Prochlorococcus marinus str. AS9601: one gene and its partner. The protein of the gene in region 2 interacts with the protein of the main gene of each other region in a pairwise test. Links are inferred from orthologs where the notes say so. Each region holds a gene or a part of one and is shown on either strand. Other genes may lie near its edges.

Region 1 (11,834 bases), 910 kb from region 2 along the record:
ATTCAGCACTCCTCTCATAAGAATGCCAGATAGGTAATACGCTTAATACACAGGTCCCTGGTTCTGGATCAGCGATATAGGCTAAATTGATTATTTGATGTAAAAAATTTGCATGTGTCAAGGGAACACCTTTAGGTTTACCTGTTGTCCCAGAAGTGTAAAGTATAGTAGCTACGTCATCAATTTCTGGATTAAATTTTTCAAGATTATTATTTTGCGAATTTTCTTTTTCTACTGAACTTATAAATTTACTCCAACTTATTAAACTTTCAAATTGTTCATCTTCTAAATTGATTATAAATTTAAGTCTTTTTTTTAATTCTTCTTTGTTGTTTAACTTTAGCCAAATCTCCTTAGACTGAACTATTAGACCTACTGAATTAGAATGCTTAATAATATAGTCTAATTCTACTGAAGGAGAATTAATACCTCTCACTGCATTTATAGCTCCCAAACGCATTAAGCCTTGATCTACTGCTAGCCATCTTGGAGAATTTTCAGATATTACAGTAACTACATCCCCCTTTTTTAAACCATATTTTTCGAAAGAAAAAGAGACTTTTGTTATTAAATCAGCCAGCTCAGAATAAGAAAATTTTTCTTTGTATTTTCCTCTTAAATCGCAAACAGCTAAAGTATCACCACATTTAAATTTTAATTCTTCCCAAATTTGATCTATATGATCAAGGTTCTTAATAAAATCTCTTTTTTTGGCAAATTTATCTTTTTTGGAAAGAGGCTTGGCTGAAGGCCAGTATGCTAAATCACCCATATTAAATTGATTTTGAAATTTTAATTTCTATTGTGATATAAAATCAAAATTAAATTCTTCCTGAATTATTTTTTTAACAATTCTCTTGACTTCTTGAATATTTAAATTTTTATTGTAATCAATCATATTTGCCATAAGACAATTTTCTATTCCGCAAGGAACAATCTTATTAAAGTTTTCTAATTCGCAGTCAATATTGATTGAAAATCCATTTATCGTAATCCATCTTTTACAACCAATTCCAATTGATGCGATTTTCTTATTTCCTATCCAAACACCAGTAAACCCTTCTCTAGAATGACAATTTATATTAAAAGCTCCAAGGATTTTTATAATAATTTCTTCAATTTTTCTTAAGTACCAATTTAAATCTTTATTAAAATTTTTCAAATCTAAAACCAAATACGTTACTAATTGTCCTGGCATATGACAAGTTACCTCACCACCTCTATCAATCTTAAAAACATCATATTTAGCATCATTCAGAGAAAATAGTAAATTATCATAATTAGATCCTCTCCCCAATGTATAACAGAGTTGATGCTCCCCTATCCAAATAAAATCAGGGTTAGAGTTATCTAAAATCAATGCGTCTTGATATTCTTTTTGTAATTTATAAACATCATTAAAAAAAGAAATATTATCAGGTTGTTTAATTATTGCTGTTCTATTATCCATATTTAAGTAGATTTAGAAAGTAAGTAAATATTTTTAGATTTGTTATGAAAATTTTAATCCATGGAAAGAATCTTGAGCTCACTGGAGCATTAAAAGAATATACTGAGGCAAAGATAGAAAAAGCAACACATCACTATAAGGATATCGTTAAAGAAGCTGACATACACCTTTCAATCGAAAAGAATCCAAGAGTCTCGTTCCAAACAGCAGAAGTTACTATTTTTGCGAATGGTACCGTAATTAGAGCTGAAGAAAAAACTGAGAATCTATACTCAAGCATTGATTTAGTTTCAAATAAACTTTGTAGAAAATTACGCAAATATAAAGAAAGAAACAATAAAACAATTCATAATAAACAATTTAAAAATAAAGATTCTTTACCAATTGAAAGTATGGAATCAAATTTTTTAGATAAAGCTTTATTTAAAGAAGGAACTGAAGCAAGTCTGCCTGAGCCATCTATAAAAAATAAATACTTTGAAATGACTCCAATTTCATCAGACGAAGCAAGAAAACAATTAGATCTAATTGATCATGATTTTTATGTTTTTCGAAACAAGAAAAATAATGAACTTCAAGTTATATATAAAAGGAATCATGGAGGTTATGGACTGATTCAATCTAAATAAGTTTTAAATGCCCAATATTGAATATGAATTAAACGAGAAAATTCATGCGATTATTATTAACCCTTATTTATCATGGGAAGATTTCTGTGTGAATTGCGATTTAATAAGAAAATACAATATCAAAAATATTTCTACTTCACTAAATTATTTAACTGACCTTAAAAACTGTTTGGGTAATTACAGTGCGGACATAAACGCACTTATTTCTTACCCTTTAGCAGATTTACCAGTTTCATTTATTGAAGAATTAGTTTGTTTTGCTAAAGATAAGGGGGCAAAAGGAATTGAATATATCCCAAACTTTATCAATTTATCCAAAAGAAATTTAGAAACTTTCGCTGCTGAAATTGAGCAAGTTAAATTATCTGGATTACCAGTTTCAATAATCATAAATAAATCAAAACTACAAGAAGAAGTTTTAATTAACGCGATAGAAATATGTTTAGAATTAGGTATTAAAAATTTTCAATTCGGGGACGGGTTTGGATCTCCTCTTACATTTAATGATGTCGCCGAAATACTAAAAATAACAGGCTCTCAAAATCAAATCAAAGTTGTAGGTGGCATAAAAAAACTGAAGCAAGTAATTGATTTGTTTGATATTGGAATTAATTGCGTGGGAACTTCCAATTTTTGTGAAATTTTTGAAGAAGTTAACGTAATTTAAATGTCTGGTTCTGGTGAGTGCAGACTAAAAGGTCTCTGTATTAAAGCTTCTCCATTAGGCGAGAATGATAGATTAATAACTATCCTTACCGATGAGCAAGGGATTGTTAGATTAGCGGTACCTGGTGCTAGGCGTCCTAAAAGTAGTCTTGCCGCAGCTACTCCTTTAACATATTTAAGTCTGCAAATTTTTGGGAAAAGAAATCTTAAATCTGTACGTCAAATTAAAATATTAAAAAGCTATTCTGGCCTAGGTAAAAATATTGAATGTCTTGCAGCCGCGCAAGCAATAACTGAATTAACATTTTTATTAGTAGGTAATAATGACAAGCAACATGACTATTTATCTTGCGTTCTTGCACATCTTGATAGGATTTATTTATTTAAAGAGTCTCAAGAAGAAGATATTAAAATGCTCTCAATGAGTCTTCAATCTTTAATCCATCTATTAGCCATCGGGGGTATTAATTTACCAATTCATCATTGTTGTAAAACTGGAGAACCTATTGTTCCACCTATAGGAAATTGGGAATGGAGTTGTTATTTTTTACCAAGTGAAGGGTTTTCATCCATAGAAGATCCTCAAAGTAATCTAAAAATAAATGCATCTGAAGTTGCTCTATTACAGAGACTTCTTTTCCCAGAATTACCAATAAAATCTAATGGAGAGTTGTTGGGTCCCAAAAAAGTCTGGCTTAAAATATTGTTCATTATTGAGACATGGATCTCTACTCAATTAGAGAAGGAGCTATCTTCACTAAAAATGTTGAGAGAAATATATAGTTAGCATTTTCATGAAGCATTAAAAAATTTAAAAAATATGATCATGGCGCCTTTGCCTGTTAACTTAATAAATAGTTAATTCAATTAATTTGGTTCATATTGCCTGGTTGGGAAAAAAATCCCCTTTTTGTGGAAATGTAACTTACGGTAATTCAACTACTCAGGAATTAAAGGCCAGAGGGCATAAAATTAGTTTTATTCATTTCGATAATCCCTCTACTTCAAATTCATCAAAACCATTATTTCTTGCGAATGATCCTGATGTAAGTCTCCCATATTTAATTAAATCTCAAGTTTATACAATACCCTCGCCAAGGGCAGAAAAAGAGCTAAGGCTATCATTGGAAAGACTAAAGCCTGACATAGTACACGCAAGCCTAACTTTGTCTCCTTTAGACTTTAGACTGCCAGAGCTTTGTACTAAAATTAATGTTCCCCTTATAGGAACATTTCATCCACCATTTGATGCAAAAAATAGAAATCTAACTGCAAGCACGCAACAATTAACGTATCAACTTTATGCTCCATCCTTAGCAAAGTTCCATAAAATAATTATTTTTTCTGAACCTCAAAAAAATGTTCTTGAGAAATTAGGAGTACCTAAAGAAAAACAAATAATTATTCCAAACGGAGTTGATGAAAATATTTGGAAACCTTTTTGCGAAAAAAGTAAAAAATATAATCAGGTTAAAAACAAACTTGGCAATGAAAGAATCTTTTTATACATGGGAAGGATTGCAAATGAAAAAAATATCGAGGCACTTTTACGTTCTTGGCGCCAAACAAGAACTCAAAATTGCAAATTAGTTATTGTTGGGGATGGACCAATGAAGCCAACACTTGAAAATAGTTTTTCTAACCTTGGTAATGAGAAATTAATTTGGTGGGGTGCCGAATTAGATTTAGAAACTAGGGTAGCAATAATGCAAATAGCAGAAGTATTTTTCTTGCCAAGCTTAGTAGAAGGTTTATCATTATCACTTTTAGAGGCAATGTCGGCTGGTACTGCATGCGTAGCTACAGATGCCGGAGCGGATGGTGAAGTTTTAGATAACGGAGCAGGAATAGTAATTTCAACTGATAATGTGGCTGCACAATTAAAAACTATAATCCCAATTCTTGTAGAACACCCTTCATTTACAAAAGATCTTGGCGAAAAAGCTAGAGAACGTGTACTTGAGAGATACACAATTACTAAAAATATAAATTCACTTGAAAAAGTTTATATGAACTTAAAAGATAATTGAAAAAACTAACGAAACTCTTTACTTCGATTACTAGCTGAAACTATTGATTCAATTAATGCTGACCTTACACTCTTTTTTTCTAAAACCCTTAAAGCAGAGATAGTTGTTCCACCTGGAGAGGTTACTAAATTTTTGAGCTCAGAAGTAGTAAGTTTATTTTCCTTTATTAAACAAATAGTCCCTAGTATCATTTCCATAACAAGTTCCTCTGAAATTATTTTTGGTAATCCCCCACTTAATCCTCCATCACTTAATGCTTCTATAATCAAAGCAATAATTGCAGGACCAGATGAGGTTAAAGCTAAAAATATATCAAGGTAATCTTCAGTAAATTCATAAATCTTACTAGTATTTTCAAATAATTTTTTTGTAAATTGTTTCTGATCTTCTGTAATTTCTTCACCCCAAGAAATTCCTGTTAAACCTTTTCCAATAGTTATTGGAATATTTGTAACCACTCTCACACATTTATGATTAGGAAACTTTTGAGTGAGTTTATTTATTGAAACCCCCGCAAGAATTGAAACTATTAAATTGCCCTTATTTTTTATCTGATGGGCCTCACTTATATCTTTTAATTGTTGGGGTTTTATCGAAAGAAGTTTATATTGACAATCCCAAATTATTTTTGACTCTTTAGAACCTGATTTATAAACGTTTATTTTATATTTATAATTTTTTTTTATGTTTTCTAAACTTTTTTCTGAATTAACAACACAAAAAACATTCTCTGGCTGAATTAATTTGTTATCTAATAAAGGGGTAACTATAGCGCTTGCAATATTTCCAAAACCAATAATCGCAATTTTATCTGTCACAGATTAATCATGAATAAGCACTTAATTTAGAATTACCCCATGCTGGTTCAGGAGTAGTATTTTTGCCCAAACTATATTGTGGTGTGTTTTCTGTAGACACAGAAGAAGGAGAAGCTTCTTCTGGGGAAGAACTAGTTACATTTACACAACTTGGAGCAAAAAGAAAAATACTTTCACCGACTCTCTCTTGATGTCCATCAATTGCATATGTTCCCCCAGCAATAAAATCAACAGCTCTTTGAGCCTGATCAGGATCCATCATAGTTAAATTGAGAATTACAGTTTTTCTCTCTCTTAATGCTTGTATAGCTTGAGGCATCTCATCAAAACTTCTTGGTTCCATTAAGCTAACTTCTGAGGATGAATTTGAGATTCCTGGCATACCAACTACTTTTGATGATCTGTTGTTATTCATAAAATCGAATGGATTTGAATTTGCAAGGGCATTTGAATTCTTTGGATTTTGTTTGAAATTATTAATATCATTTAATTCATCCTCTGAAGGATAATCCAACTCATCAAAATCATCATCGAGATACTCATCCCCTGCAACAACTGCCTTTAATCTAGAAATAAGTGACACCTTTTAAATCCTCTTGAAATTAATTACTAAGGTTTAAGAACCTTAAGTATTAGATTCATTTTTTAAATGAATAAACTACCTATACTTAAATAACGTTAGTTGAACTTTACTGCAAGTTTATAGATAAGATTTTTATAAAAAAATAACTAATTAGGATCTGCCTCCAAAAATCAATGCTCCTAATCTTAACCAAGTTGATCCAGCGTCAATAGCTTCCTCCCAATCACCTGACATCCCCATGGAACAATCTGGTAGTTGCAGGTAATCAGCGAGAGCGCGACATTTTTTGAACAATCCTAAATTTTCTTTAGGGCTAAGTCCTTTAGGATTGATAGTCATCAAACCGGTTAATGAAATATTTTTCAACTCTTGAATTTCTGTCCATTTCAAAATTAAAGATTCAGGATTAAAGCCTCCTTTAGTAGGGTCATCACTCAACTTAACCTGCAACATAATGAATGGTTTTTTCTTCTCTTCACGTGAAATATTAGAAATCTTTTGCAACTTTTCAAATGAATCTACTGAATGAATATATTTAAAATTTTGAACTATTTTTCTTATTTTATTACTTTGTATTCTTCCAATAAAGTGCCAATTTATTTGTTTAAGCTCTTTTAATGTTAATTGTTTTTCAAACGCCTCTTGAACCTTACTTTCACCAAAATCGTTCTGACCTATATTTTGAATAGTCTTGATTTCTTGACTTTTAAATCCTTTACTCACCGCAAGAATATTTATATTTGATGGTATTTTATTTTTTATTTTTAAATAATTTGCAGAGTTCACATTTTATAAGAAAGTTTGCGTAAATAAATTCTCCCATTTAGATAGTTCTTCAGATCCTTTTCTTTTAGCTTTTTGAAGGTTTAATTCGGCCTGATTACGGGCATCTAAATAAGGTATAACCTCAAAAAAACTTCTCTCTGTCGAACTTCTACTAAGAAAAACATTTTTTGAGCATATAGAGTCGCATAAATATCTCTCCCATCATTTCCAGGGGAAACTTGGTATAGCATGCCAAATGTTGGATGGTTTAAATAACGCTCAGAACTCAAACCTAAAATATTGTGTTATTTATAATGCACCATACAGTTTTCTAAGAAAAATTGCTATGCAAATAAAACAAATCGATAATGTATTAACAATTACATTGAGAGATTTTGAGGGATAAAGAGTCCTAAATCTGTTGGTTTTTATAATAATTTTTTTCTTTGAGAGTAGTGATTCTGCTCCATGATCAATTCTCAGAAATATATTTTGAAATAACCTTTCCACTAACATTAATAAAACATTAAAGGATTTCTTTAATCCTAAATTTCGAAAATTTATTGATCTAACTGACACTGATTTAATGATATTTTGAAGTTCTTCCTGCACTAGAGGAATAAAACGTAATGCAATTAACAACTGAAAAAGCCACTTACTAGTTGGCAATCCAATCTTTCTTAATGGGTACATGAACCAACTTAATCCCCATACAATGTCTTCCTGCAATGTGGTTAAAAGCATCAAATTCACACTATGAATAACGGTAAATATCAAAGTAGAGGTTTTTATTCCTAGTTCAAAGGCTTTTCTTGATAAGTTATAGGGACCAAAATTAATAAACCATATCTTCTGTGAAGGAATTTGCAAAATATTCCATTCTTTTTGGCTTTCCAGTACTACTTGCAACTCATTGGGATTTCTCAAGTAGCCATCAAGAGATTGAATATCAGAAGAGGCAATTATTGATATAAATCCAATTAAAAGTGACAAACATGAGAGGAAAACTAATGATCGCCACCATACTCTAGATGGTAATAAACTTAAAAAAGTAATTAATAGTAAAATACCGACTAAACTCAATCTCCATATTGGACCTGCCCAGATTGGAGTGATTAAAAATATCATTACGATAATTATTTTTAATCTACTATCTATAATTCTTAGCCAACTTCTATTACCATGAACGTATTGACCAACAGAAAATTTGGTTAGCAAATTCATTAATCTTTTTGAATTAACTCAATATTTTCTCTTTCGACTTCTTTATTTAAAGCTCTTTGCTGTTTTCCTCTCCAAAGTAAAATTAGAGGTGTGCCTTCAAAGCCTAAATTTACTCTAATTTGTTTTTCAATATATCTTCTATAAGTTATTCCGAATAATTTAGGGTCATTTACAAAAAGAGTAAAAGTGGGAGGTTTGTTCTTTACTTGAGTACCGTAATAAAGCCTACCTTGCTTGCCGCTTCTCTTCGTTGGAGGACTTTTCCAACTGATTGATTCTTTTAGTACTTCATTAACTACAGATGTTGTAACTCTTCTTCTATGTTGATTTACAGCATTAAGAGCATGCTCAAAAATATTATCAACCCTTTGACCAGTTAGGGCAGATATAAAAATCATTTTTGACCAGTGTAAAAAATATAGTTTAGATCTTAGTTCTTTTTCTACTTGATAAATTGTTGAACTATTTTTTTCTATAAGATCCCATTTATTAACAACAATTATACAAGCTCTACCTTGTTCTTCTATGCGCCCAGCCAGCTTCTGGTCTTGATCAGTTACTCCATCTACAGCATCTATAACTAAAACACAAACATCACTTCTATCTATAGATTTAAAAGCCCTATTAATACCAAAGAATTCAGTGCCATATTTAACATTTTTCTTTCTTCTAATCCCTGCAGTATCAATAATTTTCCAATTATTATCACCTTTTTTAATAAGCGTATCTATTGAATCAGTTGTCGTGCCACTAATATCACTAACTATTGCTCTTTTTTCTCCACAGATTGAATTTAACAAACTAGATTTACCAACATTAGGCCTACCAATAATTGACATCATTATCTTTTCTTCATCATCCTGGATATTATTTTCAGGAAGTTCGCCAATAACGAGATCTAAAAGATCTCCAGTACCTGAACCATGAATAGCTGAAACAGGGTTAGGTTCGCCCAATCCTAATTTCCAGAACTCTGAAGCTAGGGATATTCCTAAAGTAGTCGATTCGCATTTATTAACAGCAACAATTGTTTTGCAGCTTGAGTTTCTTAACCATTTTGCTATTGATAAATCACCATCAGTAACGCCTTGATTTCCATCTACCACCAGTAACGCAAGTGAAGCCTCTTCTAGAGCCAAGAAGACTTGTGTCCTTATCTCTGGGAGAAATTCACTTTCGTCATCAAAAACTAAACCTCCAGTATCGACTATTTGAAATTCCTTACCTCCCCATGAAGCATTTTGATAAGTTCTATCTCTTGTAACACCAGGCTTATCAAATACTATTGCATCATTACTTTGGCAAAGACGATTAACTAAGGTAGATTTCCCAACGTTCGGTCTTCCGATAATTGCTATTGTAGGAAGAATCAATTCTTCTCTCCAAAGAAAATAGTATCCATTACAACTATACCTTTAATAGAATCATTTACCTTATTCAAAAAAACTTATTTAATTTCTGGATCGCCAAAATGTCCTTTAACTGGATTAGCAGGGGGAGAACTAGGACTTGGCATTAATCCATTATCTTCTGAAAAACAATCATTTTCAATCGCCCAATAAATTAACCAATTGACTGCCGTCGCTCTTCTAGTTCTTCTTGGATAGAGTTCATGAATCTTGTAACCTTTAAAATTAAGAAAATTTTTCAATCCCTGTTTATAGTCTTTTGGAATTGATCGAGTCAAATGTACTGAGGCTGGCCGCTCTGAAATGATTTGAGGAGCTTTTTCAAATTTTTCTGACCAATAAGAAGGAGTTAATGCACTAGAAACCCAAATATTTGAAGTTTTTTCTCTAGTATAAAAAAGTCTTTCCCAAACCAATTCACAAACAAAAACATCACTAACCTTATCTTCGAGAACAAGAAATAATAGATGCTTACATATTGGCCATGTAAATTTATTTTCAACTAATTTTTCTTTTTTTTGCATTAATCGAACCTTATCAAAATCAAAGAAAAATAAGGCATAAATTCCTTTTTATATTGTGATGCATATTGAATAATTTGATCAGGCATCCCAACACTTAAAGCTATTAATGTTGTATCGATAATATCCTCTTTTTTTAAAATTTCCCTGACTAAATGCCATCTTTTGCCAACTTTCATAATTGCTAATACCGTTTTATTTCCCTTACTTTCGCTAATTAGGGTTGTTAATTCAAATTCTGAAGAAGGGCATTCTTTGATGATCAATGTCTCGCCTTTTTTTACCAAATCAAAATCATTCAAAGCTGCTGCTGCTGAAATAGAGGAAATACCAGGTATTGTTTTGGTAATAATTTCAGCATGATTATTTTTTATTAACCTCAAAATATTAGAAGAACTTGCAAATAGTGAAGTATCTCCAAGACAGAGTAAAACAACTGATTCGCCATTTTGTATAAATTTCACAATTTTTTCTACAGCATTAGACCATATTTCATCTGGATCAAAATCCTTCCTAGCCATTGGGAAGAGGATAGGAATATTTTTTTTAAATTTAGTGTATTTCTTGACTATTTCCGCAGCGAAACTCTTTTTATTATCATCTGATATTGGGAAAACTATAACTTTCGCTTTTTTTATTGCATCCACAGCAGCAATTGTTAAAAGCGATGGATCTCCAGGGCCTACACCAACGATGGTGAATGTTGGTAAATCAGTTTTATATCGATTAAGTAAGCTTAAGAACTTGTTTATAATCATTTTTATTTTATTAACTTTAGCTATGTACCCTTGGCAATAAGTAAGTTTCAGCTAGTATTGATGCCTCAATTTCAGACAATTCCTCTAACCTTTTGAAAGTTTGATTTTTAGAGAATTTAGTTTGCGCTAGTTTCCAGTAAACTCCAAAATGTCTTGCCTCACTCTCAAGCAGAGACTCATAAAGGGATTTAAACGATTTATCTTCAGAATTCAGCGCAAGCAAACTTAATCTTTCATGACTTCTTGCTTCAATAAGTCCTGCTATTAAGAAACTATCAAGCATTCTATTGGGCTCTTCCTTTCTTATATTCTTGGACAATTCAGCTCCATATGGAGGCGGTTTTAAGGACTCAAGAGAATATCCAAGATCCTTTAAAAAATAAAGTATTTTTTCAAAATGCTCTAATTCCTCTCTCGCTATTGGACTAAGAACTTCTGCCAGATTTGGTTCTGATGGATATCTAAACATCAATTGAATAGCTACTCCTGCTGCTTTTCTTTCACAATGAGCATGATCAATAAGAACTTCTATTGGATTAGATAATGCGAGTTTGATCCATTCATCCGAGGTAAATGACTTTAAATATTTAATATGAGAAATAGGCCTTTTAAAATCGACTAGCATTTAATCTTTACTACTTAAATATCCAATGATTCCTTCAAGAGCTAAGGAATAACTTGATATCCCAAATCCACTAATAATTCCTATAGCTTTATCTGTAAGAAAAGATTCTTTACGAAAATCTTCTCTACTAAAAATATTTGAAATATGTAACTCCACAAACGGAATTTTTGATCCAACTAAAGCATCACGAATAGAAATCGAAGTATGAGTAAAAGCACCAGCATTTATAAGAATACCTTGGATACTTTTTACAGACTCCTGAATTTTATCTACTATTTCTCCTTCATAATTACTTTGAAAACATTCAAGATTAATACTTTTTTCTTTAGCAACTTTAGTTAAATCTTTTTCTATAT
Region 2 (11,844 bases):
ATTTTCTCCAAAATTATTTATAAGGTAATCAGATATTTTTTTTATGTAAAAGCCAATTACTTGAACAGGGTGTATTAAGAATTTTGGATCGCCTAACAATAAATCAAAACCAATTGATCCAAGAAATAGTAAAAATAAATTTATTTCAGCCAACTGAACATCGAGCGCAGACCTTTACCCACTTTCTCAATTTCATGTTTTGAGTTCTCTTCTCTTAATTTTGTCATTAAGGGTTTGTTCTTATCGCATTCTTCCACAAAATTCTTAGCGAAAGTACCATCTTGAATATCCTTTAGAATTTTCTGCATTTCTTTCTTTGTATCACTATTGATAAGTCTTTTACCACTTACATAATCTCCATATTCTGCAGTATTTGAAATGGAATCTCTCATTTGAGATAAGCCTCCCTTCACCATTAAATCAACAATAAGTTTAACTTCATGTAAGCATTCGAAGTAAGCAAGTTCGGGCTGATAGCCTGCCTCTACAAGAGTTTCGAATCCTGATTTGACGAGTTCTGATAACCCTCCGCACAAAACTGCTTGTTCTCCAAATAAATCAGTTTCTGTTTCTTCTTTGAAGTTTGTTTCAAGAATCCCAGCTCTCGTTCCGCCAATCCCTTTTGCGTAAGCCATCGCCAATGATCTTGCATTCCCTGAAGAATCCTGCTCTACGGCAAACAATGCTGGAACTCCTTGACCATTCTGATATTCCCAACGAACAGTGTGTCCAGGTCCTTTTGGGGCAATCATTACAACATCCACAAAACTAGGAGGTTTGATAAGTCCGAATCTGATATTGAAGCCATGAGCAAAACTTAATATCTTTCCTTCTTTTAAGTTTGGTTCTATTTCTTTAAGGTAAACATCTTTCTGAAACTCATCTGGGAGGAGAATCATAATCCAATCTGCTTTTTCGCAAGCTTCAGAAACGCTAAATACTTGTAGTCCATCGCTAATAGCTTTGCTCTCAGACTTACTTCCTTTATATAATCCAACAATTACATCCATACCGCTATCTTTAAGGTTTAGGGCATGTGCATGACCTTGTGAACCATATCCAATAATCGCTATTGTTTTATTATTTAAAAGACTTAGATCAGCATCTGTGTCGTAAAAGAGTTGGGTCATTAGTTGTAGTTTCTTTGCATTTAATAATTAATATTTTAGACTTTAAAGGTGTAAATAAACTAAATAATTATTAATTTAAAAATTAAAATTAAAATATTAATTTAGAAAATTTAAGATTGATTTGCTTCGCTTGGATGTGTAATTACTCTATCAATTAGGCCATAGTTTTTTGCTTCTTCCGCACTTAAAAAATAATCTCTATCAGTATCCTTTTCAATTTTCTCAAATGATTGGCCTGTCATATCTGCCATAGACATATTTAACATGTCTTTAATTCTTAAAATTTCCTTAGCTTCTATTTCAATATCACTTGCTTGACGTTGAGATGTCCCCCCTAAGGGTTGATGTATCATTATTCTGCTATGGGGCAAAGCAACTCTTTTACCTTTTGTGCCAGCGGCCAAAAGGAAAGCTCCCATGGAGGCTGCGAGGCCTACGCATATGGTTACTACATCACTTTTTACATATTTAATGGTGTCATATATAGCCAAGCCTGCAGTTACTGATCCTCCTGGGCTATTGATATACAGATAGATAGGTTTGGAATTATCATCAGAATCTAAATAAAGCATTTGTGCTACAAGGCTATTAGCAATTCCATCATTCACTTCTTGTCCAAGAAAAAGAATTCTTTCAACACCTAGTCTTGTGTATATGTCAACCCATCTTTCGTACTGACTTCCTGGAAGTCTGTAAGGCACGCTTGGAGTTCCTATTGGCATGATTTTAAAATAGTTTTGTGAGAGTTAAATTTTATTTGGTAAATCTTTTTGACTTGTTAGTATTCTATCGATAACTCCATAATCTAGGGCTTCTTGGGGGTTGAGATAACTCATCCTGTCAGAGTCTTTTGAGAGTTCTTCGATAGTCTTCCCAGTATTACGAGATAGAATCTCCAGCATTGATTTTTTATTTTTCAAAACCTCCTCAGCTCTTATTTGGATATCGGTTGCTTGGCCTCTTGCTCCGCTTATAGGTTGATGTAAAACAATAGAAGCATGTGGAAGAGCCGCCCTTTGTCCCTTAGTGCCAGATGAAAGGATAACTGCGGCAGTCCCCATTGCTTGTCCGATACATATTGTGTGTACTGGGGGCTTGATGTAACTTATTGTATCGCAGATAGCAAAAGCTTCTGTTTCAAAACCAACTGCATCACCAGTGTACCAACTTGTCCCCGTTGAATTGATATAGAAATAGATTGGTTTTTCTGGATCCTCAAACTCTAAATAAAGAAGTTGAGCAATGATTAGCTCAGTTACATCCATTCCTAATTGTCTTTTAGCATCATCATCTGAAAATAATGGTAAACCAAGATAAACAATTCGCTCTTTCAATAAAAGAGATGGGAGATCAGGGGGAGGGGTCCTCATAACGGTATTTTCCCCGTAATAAGGAGCAGATACAGTCATTTGTATCACGAAATTAAGATTGAACTGATTCTAGCTAGATTTAGCCCTGTGTCGCTGGTGATTTAAAAGATTTGTTTGACTCAGGATTATTTATTAGTTTTCCAAAGACCATTCTTCCAGTGGGAGTTTGTAATGCTCCTGTGATAATAATATCTAATCTGCTGCCAACAAAATTCTTTGCCTCGTCAATAACAACCATTGTGCCGTCATCTAAATATCCAATACCTTGCATTTTTTCTTTGCCTTCTCTCACGATTTTTATATTCAGTGATTCTCCTGGTTGAACTTCTGGCCTTAAAGCAATAACTAGATCACTCAAATTCATAACTTTTAATTCTTTAACTTCAGCAATCTGAGAAAGATTGTAATCAGCCGTAATTAAAGTTCCTGTCATATCCTCAGTAATTTTCAAGAGTTTTTCATCTACCCCATTACCTTCATACTTTGTTGGGTTTATTACAAGTCTTCTCCCATATAGATCTCTTAATTCTTTTAATAACTTGAGACCTCTTCTGCCTTTCGACCTTTTTTCATTACTGCTTGAGTCAGCTAAAGTTTGTAATTCGTCAATTACACTTTGAGCAACAATTAATTGCCCTTCCAATAATCCGCAACTTAATAGGCCATTGATTCTTCCATCAATAATTACACTGGTATCTAGAATTTTTGGACTTGCAGCAGGGAGTATACCTTCATTAACTAGATATGCATCAGTATTATTTGGATTGAATAATCTCAATAATGTCCTTCCATGGGTATCTGCCAACTTATAACCAAGCGCACCAAAGAAAATGTTGCTTAATATAGCTGCCAAGGGTTTTGCGAAAAAAACCTCTCTAGGGAAGGGAATTAATAGTATTGGAGCAAGTAGCAGATTCGCAACAAGTAATCCTAAAATTAAACCAACGGACCTACTTATTAGTAAATCTGTTGGCATTGTTCTTATTTGATCAAGAAACGTCTTTCTAAGTTGAAGAAATACAAAACCAGCTGCTAATCCTACAAAAAAACCAATTATTGCTAAAACAATTCTAAAACCTTCTACATTAGAAACCTGTTTGAGTATGTCTACTGGCAATAAATCAACACCAAGCCATCCTGAAGCAGCCCCAGACAATACAAATAAAATTAATACTAAAATATCTGTCATATATATAATCTACTAGGATTTATTAATTGAGTAAATAAGGATCTTATTTTTTTGATCCTTAATACTTTTTTGGAGCTTAAGAATGAATTTATATTATGAATAAGTTTCCAAGAAGTGCTTATGTGCACATTCCTTTTTGCCACAGAAGATGTTTTTATTGTGATTTTGCAGTTATTCCATTAGGAAACAAAGTTGAAACTTTAAAAGGTTATGGAAGCAAAACTGTTCAAGAGTATTTGCAATTTTTATTTAAAGAAATATTGTCAATTAAACATAAATCACCTCTATCGACAATTTATATAGGAGGTGGTACACCATCAATTTTAGATCCCAGCCAAATCAAAGAATTAATTGATCTTTTTAAAGAAAATTATGGCATTGACTATGGTGCTGAAATCACTATGGAGATTGATCCAGCTAGTTTTACTCAAGATGATCTTTTTGGATTCATAAATGCTGGGATAAATAGATTTAGTCTCGGAGTACAAAGTTTTAATAATCAGGTACTTCAAAAGTCGGGAAGGCGTCATTTGAAAGAAGATGCAGAAAAATCTTGTTTCTGGTTGAAGAGAGAATATGATTCTGGGTTAATAAAAAGCTGGAGTTTAGATTTAATACAAAACTTGCCACTTAGTGGATTTAAAGAATGGCAAGATGACTTAAAAAAAGCAATAACATTTTCACCGCCGCATCTATCTATTTACGATTTAAATATTGAAAATGGCACTGTTTTTAAGAAATTAGTTAATTTAGGCAAATTAAAACTCCCAAGTGATGAAGAAGCTGTTAGAAATAGTGAATCAACACATTTAATTTTAAAAAACTTAGGGTATTCAAGATATGAAATCTCAAACTATTGCCTTCCGGGACATCAATCGAGACACAATAGAGTTTATTGGAGTGGTTTAGGCTGGTGGGGTTTTGGTCAAGGCTCCACTAGTTCACCTTGGGGGGAAAAATTAACTAGACCAAGAGTTAGTAAAGAATATAAAGAATGGGTAATTAGACAATACGAATTTAATTTAGATTCATCCTTAACTAATAAGGATTTTGTCTACAAAGAACTTGATGAGAAAATAATGTTGGGATTAAGACTCAAAGAGGGTTTAGATATCAAAAAAGTGTTTCAAGAACAAAACTGGGAGAACAAAAAATTTGAAAGCAACTTTAGTAAATTGCTCAAAGAATGGGAAAGGTTTCTTGAAAGTGGACTTTTAGTAAGAAAGGGTTATAGATTCTTTTTAAGTGAGCCTAATGGCATGGAACTAAGCAATCAAGTTCTTGTTTCTATGTTTAAGTGGTGGGATGAGATTAATTAAGTCTTTCAGAGTCTACCCATTCTTTTAATTTATCCTTAAATAATTTCTTTCCCTGGATAATTGGTTGGCAAAATGGTGGTTGATCATCATTTAGGCCTAACAAATCTGCAGTAACTCTTACTTGCCCATCGCAATAATTGCCTGCACCAATACCTATTATGGGAATTGTTAAAGAATTTTTTATTTCTTTAGCAAGCAAATCAGGAATATGTTCAAGAACTATTGAAAAACATCCTAATTCTTCAAGAATTGAAGCCTCTTTCTTAATTTTTTCTTGGCTTGCTAAGCTTTCTCCTTGTTTTCTTAATCCAATATTTAGGTAGCTTTGTGGTGTAAGACCTATATGACCCATAACAGGGATTCCCATCCTTATTAATCTAGAGATAACTTTTTGTATTTCTGGTTCTGCCCCTTCCACTTTTACAGCTTTTGCATAAGTGCTCTGAATGATTTTCCCTGCATACTCAACAGCCTTATCCTCACCACATTGGTAAGTTAGAAAAGGCATATCTGAAACTACTAAAGGTTGTTCCTCAATTTTCTTCTTGAATCCTCTAGAAACAGCATTAGTATGGTAAATTATATTTTCCAAAGTTAATGGCAATGTCGATTTGTATCCTAAACAGACCATTGCTAATGAATCTCCTACTAGTACAAGATCAACATTTGCTTGTTCTGCAATAGATCCTGATATGGAGTCCCATGCTGTTAGAGCAATGATTTTGCGAGATTTTTTTTTATAGTTAACTAGGTCTGAAGGTAACATAATAAATTTATGTATCTTTTTTAAACAAGAATTGCTAATATGATCTTGACTCGGCCTTTCGCGGTTTTAACGCCTAAACCTGGTCAGGACCGGAAGGTAGCAGCCACAAGGGATGCTTGAGGCAGGCGAGATAACCGAGTCACTCTATTTTACCTTTTAACCTATATCTTTTTTATTTTGCCTTAATCTCAAAAACTCAGGAATACTAGCTCCTGATTCTTTATTTTCGGAAAAATTATATAAGGGTTGATTAGATAATCTGTTTTTTATTCTTTGTTGATTTAATGGTTGAGTTGTCTCAAATCCTGTAGCAATCACAGTAACTTGTATCTCCCCTTCCATTGCTTCATCAACGACTGCACCAACAATAATATTTGCTTCTTGATCAACAACATCATAAATAATTTCAGATGCAGAGGTCATGTCTTCTAAAGTCATGTCTTTGCCACCAGTAATATTTATAACGCAGCCTTTAGCTCCATCAATTCTAGCAGCTTCTAGTAAAGGACTATTCATTGCAGCCTGTGCCGCCTCTATAGCTCTCGATCTTCCTGAACCTATTCCTATGCCGAGGAGAGCAGTGCCAGCTTCTGTCATAACTGATCTTACGTCTGCAAAATCAACATTAACTAATCCTGGGCAAGTAATTATGTCGCTTATGCCTTTGACGCCCATTCTTAGAACATCATCAGCATTCCTAAATGCTTCTTGAAGGGGAGCTCCTGCTATAACATCTTTTAATCGGTCGTTTGGAATAACAATAAGAGTATCAACGTTTTCAGCTAGTCTTGCGATCCCCTCCTCTGCTTGACGCATTCTTCTTTTCCCCTCAAAAGAAAAAGGTTTGGTTACTATACCTACAGTTAGAGCACCACTTTGTTTTGCTACTTCTGCGACAACGGGAGCTGCACCTGTGCCAGTTCCTCCACCCATTCCAGCGGCTATAAAAACTAGATCAGATCCCTCTAAAGCTTGTTGAAGTTCTTCTTTGGATTCTTCGGCTGCTTTTTGTCCAATACTTGGATTCCCTCCTGCACCTAAACCTCTAGTGAGGTTTTGTCCAAGTTGAACTCTACTTTCTGCAGAAGATTGTAGTAGGGCTTGTGCATCTGTATTGAGGACTCTAAATGAAACACCTTCTAAATCACTATTTATCATTCTATTGACTGCATTACTGCCACCACCACCTACACCAATAACTTCTATTTTGGCGTTTTGGCTTGGAAGGATTTCTCTCGATTGATCAAAGTTTGGATTGTTACCGAAGCTCATCTCTTAATAGGAATCTATTACTAGTATTGGGTGCATTATGAACTTACTGCGCTCATCTGTAGGAATTTGTTGAGGAAAATCCTAAAAATATTTATTTATTAAATATTTTGTTTTGAATGCAAAACCCATATCAACACTACAATAATTAAAAAAAATTACTCAAAATCCTTTTTTAAATATTAGGGTTTGAACACTTTTATTTTTGGTTTATCTGGGTTAGTAAGATCAATATTATCTATTTTTTTTGAAAAGCTACTTTTCTTAAATTCATTTTTCAGATTATTGATTATTTGTAATTGATAGTTGATTAAATTTGGCTTAAATCCTAAGAATATTGTTTTTAAATCTTTTTCCTCAACAGTTAGAAACCCATCGGATGAAAAAGTTATTTTAACTATCTCTAATTCATAATTTTCTATAGCGATAAAAATATCAGATAATATTTTTTTAAATTTTTCTTTCCATCCAAACACTTCTATGGTTAATTTGTTTAAAGTTTTTTTGTCTGCATTTTGTCTATTTATAAAAATTCCATCTTTATCAATGTAGCCTAATATTTTTTTATCTTTTAATATTCTCTCACCGTAAGCTATTGGGATTCTTGAATCAATATGAACTTTCAAACCAAAAGGAAATAATTCTCTGTTTACTGAAACATTCTTGAGAGACAAATTTTGTTTTAACTCTTGTTCTAACAAATAAGTTTTGACAAAAATTAATCGGATCGGGAATTTTAAAGATGAATTATTTATCACATCATTCGGTGAAAATAATTCACTACCAGAAACCCTAATGTCCTTAATATCAACTTTTTTGAGAGTTTTTATGCTTAATAAGCTTGTTAAAAAGAAAAATGAAATTAGAAAAAAAAAGCTTCTATTTTTGATTTTTTTTTGGTTTTCAAAGGTCACATCTAGCTTTTTCCATCAATTGATCCATCCATTCTCTCGCTTGTTCTGCATCTGAAAAAGGTACATCCATCTCTTTCCCGTCACCTACTAATCTCAACCTGCACTTACCTTGAGATTCATTTGTTAGAGGAGCTTCTCCTGAAGTTAGTGCCATTAATTCAACCAACTCTAGTTTTTTGATTATAAAACTATCTTTTTCTTCAAATTTACCAGCTTCAAATGCGCTCCACCTTAACTCCCCATCTTTTAAAGAGGCTGCACCTGAACTGTCTAACTTGCATAGTTCAGAATCACTCGCCCAACTTCTAAAAAGATTTTGCCTTCTTCTTTCTAACCATCCAAGCGCAGTTAATAAAATGAAGATTAAAAGTAATGGTAACCAAAGAAGTCCATGCAACATTTGATTTAAATTACAAATCTAAAGATATATCTACCAGTTTAGCCACAAGTTGTTCAATTTTTAAACCTGAAGCTTTCCAAAGCATTGGGAACATACTATTTTTTGTAAAACCAGGAATTGTATTTATTTCATTTAAAAAAATTTTATTTGAAGATTTTTCTAAAAAGAAATCTACTCTCGCAAAACCGAAAATATTTAGTGCTCTACAACTTTTAATAGCGATTTCTTTAATTTCTTTTGAGATTTTAGAATCTATTTCGGCTGGGATAATTATTTTGTTATTTGAGTGATATTTTGAGTTGTAATCATACCAATCACTTTTGTAATTAACTTCACCTATCTCAGAGGTTAAGAGTTTTGAATTCCCAATTATTCCGCATTCAATCTCCCTTACCTCTAAACCTTCCTCTATTAAGATACTTGGATCTATTCCCCGAGCTTTTTCTAATGCTGGTATTATTTCTGACTTATTTATGACTTTGGAGATGCCTAGAGATGATCCGGAGTTCGATGGTTTAACAAAAACAGGAAAATTTAATTTTTTTAAGATTTCATGAATTAACTTATTTTTTACTTCCTCATCGTTAAGATCTTGATTCTGAAAAACTAGATAATTAACTTGTGGAATTTTTAGATTTGAGAAAATTATTTTCATCAATATTTTATCCATTCCAAGTGCAGAGCCTATAATTCCACATCCGACTAAAGGTTTCTTTGTGAATCTCAGTAAGCCATGAATTGATCCGTCTTCTCCATTAATTCCATGTAAAAGAGGAAACCAAACATCAACATTTTGAAAATCAACTCCGTCCAGGAAGTTAATTTTTTCTTGATTGAAAATTTGTTTTTTTGTTGTGTTTTTGTTTTTAGATTCATCAATTAGGATTTTTTCTGAACTATCACTATCAAGCCAATCTCCATATTTGTTTATGTAAAAAGCTCTTATCGTAAAGCGTTCTTTGTTTATTTCTGATTTAAATGCTTGAAAAACTGTTTTTGCAGAGGATATCGATACTTCATGTTCATTGGAATTACCACCAAATATTAACCCAATACATTTTTTCTTTCCCCCAATCATTTAGAAAAAAAATTATAGATAAAGTTCGCCTGTTAAAGAGAAAGGTCTTGTTTCATTAATTCTGACATCTATCTCATCTCCCAATGAAAAATTAAAGTCAATGTTTTTTGGAATCTCTACGAAAGTTAGTCTATTCGTTCTAGTTCTACCCATAATTTGCGAGGAATTTTTTGGATTTAAACCCTCAATTAAAACGCTTTCTATATTATTTATGTATCTTTTGTTTCTGCTCCTAGCAGTTTTCTCGACCAAATCATTTATTTCTTGCAATCTAGCTTTTTTCACCTCTTCTGAAAGTTGATTCGACCAAACTGCCGCAGGCGTATTTGGTCTTGGAGAGTATGCTGCTGTATTTACTTGATCAAAGCCAATTTCTGTTATTAGCTTTAACGTATCTTGGTATTGTTTTTCGGTTTCTCCTGGGAATGCAACTATTGCGTCAGCTGTGATTGATGCATCTGGCATTAATGATCTTATATTCTCGATAATATTTTTATACTTTTTGATAGTATATCCTCTGGACATTTGCTTTAAAATCTCATCATTTCCACTTTGGAAAGGAATATGGAAATGTTCACAGACTTTATCAAGTTCATAACAAGCTTGAATCAACCTTTTTGAAAAATATCTTGGATGACTAGTAGCAAATCTTATTCTGCGAATTCCTTTAACATCATGAATATAATATAAAAGATCAGTTAAAGTATTTTCTTTTCTTCCCTCTTTTGTTGTTCCTGGAAGATCTCTACCATATGCATCAATGTTCTGACCCAAAAGAGTAATTTCTTTAAAATTATCACCAGCTAATTTTTGAATCTCACTTTTTATCGCATTTGGATATCTTGATTGCTCTTTTCCTCTTACAGAGGGGACTACACAATATGAACATCTTTCATTACATCCATAAATGATATTAACCCAGCCACAAATAGAGCTTTCTCTTCTGGCACTTGTTATGTCTTCAGAAATGAAGTTTTCTTCTGTGGCAGCAACTTGATTTCCTAAATCAACTTTCCCCAGAAGATTCTCAAGATTATTTACGTGTTGAGGCCCCATAACCAGATCAAGTTCTGGGACTCTCCTTAGTAAGGACTCTCCCTCCTGCTGAGCAAGGCAACCTGCAACAACAAGTTTTAAGCTAGGTGTTTTGTGCTTTCTTTTTGCTTGTCTTCCTAGAAAGCTATAGACTTTTTGCTCCGCGTTATCTCTGATTGTGCATGTATTGTACAAGACCAAATCCGCATTTAATTCATTATCTGCTCTGGTATATCCCATTTTCTCCAATGTACCAGCCATTCTCTCAGAATCAGCCTTGTTCATTTGGCATCCAAATGTGGTTATCCAATAACTACCAGTAGTTGAATTCTTTTGAAAAATTTTTTCGTCTGGTTTTGTGTTTGTTAGCACTTTGCTAGGAATTTTTATGATTCTTTAATTCAAAATTACAATTTAAAAAATTTTGCTGCAATTTTTTTGAGGGCGAGCGAGGGGATTCGAACCCCCGAATGGCGGCGCCACAAGCCGCTGCCTTAACCACTTGGCGACGCCCGCCTCACATTTATAAATTTAACAACTCAAGGGTAATTTTTCATAGTTATTTTTATCTTTTAGCGAAATTTGAATTATTTTCAAATTCAGTAAAGTTTTCTTATGATTTAAAATAAAAAGAAAATTTAAAAATTTGAGTAATTCCGGCACAGCTGAGGTTCTTATTCCCAGAAGCCTTTGTCTAATAGAAGATATAGATAACCTCATTATCGATGTAGAGGATTTATGTTCAGTTTCCATTAGTTGGGAGGATGGATTAGTTTCTGAGTTAAAGCCTTTAAAAAATAAAATTACAAAACCAAAAAATATTTTATTCCCAAGATTTGTTGAAACGCATTCGCATTTTGATAAATCTTTTACATGGGCAGACTTTCCTAATCTGGAATCAAACTACGGAGGAGCGTTATCAGTAAATCTTGAAGAACATAAAACTAGAACTACAGATAAGGTTCTTGAGAGAGTTGATAAATCATTAAAACTTGCCATACAAAATGGATACCGAGCAATTAGAAGTCATATCGATACATACAAAGGTCAATCTATTGACATTTGGATTGAACTTTTTAAATTACAAAAAATATTTTCATCTGAGTTGACACTACAATACGTTGCTCTAGCTCCAGTGGAATTCTGGGATACAACTGATGGAGAAGATTTGGCAAAAATATTTTCCTCTAATGGAGGTATTTTAGGAGGTGTTATTGTACCCCCTTTCAATAAAAAAAATACAAGCAAATTTCTAGCAAAGATGCTTCTTCTTGCTAGAAAATATAAATTAGAAATTGATTTGCATATAGATGAATCAATTATTGAACCTGGAGCGGGAATAAAAGTTTTATTAGAAACAATAGAAAATTTAAA

The links.
Region 1: the proteins of ftsZ (region 2) and A9601_RS11265 interact in binary tests that used the Bacillus subtilis proteins (3 or more experiments, as listed by UniProt). The link is inferred for Prochlorococcus marinus str. AS9601 from one-to-one orthologs.

What each region holds. Positions count from the first base shown.
Region 1 is NC_008816.1:381,178-393,011, reverse strand. What follows is about bases 4,389-7,229. They hold A9601_RS11265 (cell division protein SepF), read right to left. Parts: upstream 6,177-7,229; coding sequence 5,601-6,176; downstream 4,389-5,600. Other genes in these bases: A9601_RS11260 (YggS family pyridoxal phosphate-dependent enzyme), read right to left, coding at 6,327-6,962; proC (pyrroline-5-carboxylate reductase), read right to left, coding at 4,781-5,593; A9601_RS11275 (glycosyltransferase family 4 protein), read left to right, coding at 4,389-4,775. Outside these bases: A9601_RS11300 (AMP-binding protein), read right to left, coding at 1-772; lipoyl(octanoyl) transferase LipB, read right to left, coding at 800-1,450; hpf (ribosome hibernation-promoting factor, HPF/YfiA family), read left to right, coding at 1,495-2,079; A9601_RS11285 (deoxyribose-phosphate aldolase), read left to right, coding at 2,087-2,746; DNA repair protein RecO, read left to right, coding at 2,747-3,532; more of A9601_RS11275, read left to right, coding at 3,618-4,388; A9601_RS11255 (energy-coupling factor transporter transmembrane component T family protein), read right to left, coding at 7,251-8,165; ribosome biogenesis GTPase Der, read right to left, coding at 8,165-9,538; A9601_RS11245 (DUF1823 family protein), read right to left, coding at 9,613-10,098; cobI (precorrin-2 C(20)-methyltransferase), read right to left, coding at 10,098-10,853; A9601_RS11235 (tRNA-(ms[2]io[6]A)-hydroxylase), read right to left, coding at 10,870-11,478; aroQ (type II 3-dehydroquinate dehydratase), read right to left, coding at 11,479-11,834. UniProt on the Bacillus subtilis protein: Cell division protein that is part of the divisome complex and is recruited early to the Z-ring. Probably stimulates Z-ring formation, perhaps through the cross-linking of FtsZ protofilaments. Its function overlaps with FtsA.
Region 2 is NC_008816.1:1,286,956-1,298,799, reverse strand. What follows is about bases 4,989-7,839. They hold ftsZ (cell division protein FtsZ), read right to left. Parts: upstream 7,047-7,839; coding sequence 5,931-7,046; downstream 4,989-5,930. Other genes in these bases: A9601_RS16255 (cell division protein FtsQ/DivIB), read right to left, coding at 7,226-7,839; panB (3-methyl-2-oxobutanoate hydroxymethyltransferase), read right to left, coding at 5,001-5,774; hemW (radical SAM family heme chaperone HemW), read left to right, coding at 4,989-5,008. Also shown: adenosylcobinamide-phosphate synthase CbiB, read right to left, coding at 1-153; ilvC (ketol-acid reductoisomerase), read right to left, coding at 141-1,130; A9601_RS16285 (ATP-dependent Clp protease proteolytic subunit), read right to left, coding at 1,241-1,852; A9601_RS16280 (ATP-dependent Clp protease proteolytic subunit), read right to left, coding at 1,877-2,539; A9601_RS16275 (PIN/TRAM domain-containing protein), read right to left, coding at 2,580-3,689; more of hemW, read left to right, coding at 3,785-4,988; more of A9601_RS16255, read right to left, coding at 7,840-7,957; A9601_RS16250 (hypothetical protein), read right to left, coding at 7,947-8,357; A9601_RS16245 (D-alanine--D-alanine ligase family protein), read right to left, coding at 8,368-9,435; tRNA (N6-isopentenyl adenosine(37)-C2)-methylthiotransferase MiaB, read right to left, coding at 9,448-10,842; A9601_RS16230 (amidohydrolase family protein), read left to right, coding at 11,117-11,844. UniProt on the Bacillus subtilis protein: Essential cell division protein that forms a contractile ring structure (Z ring) at the future cell division site. The regulation of the ring assembly controls the timing and the location of cell division.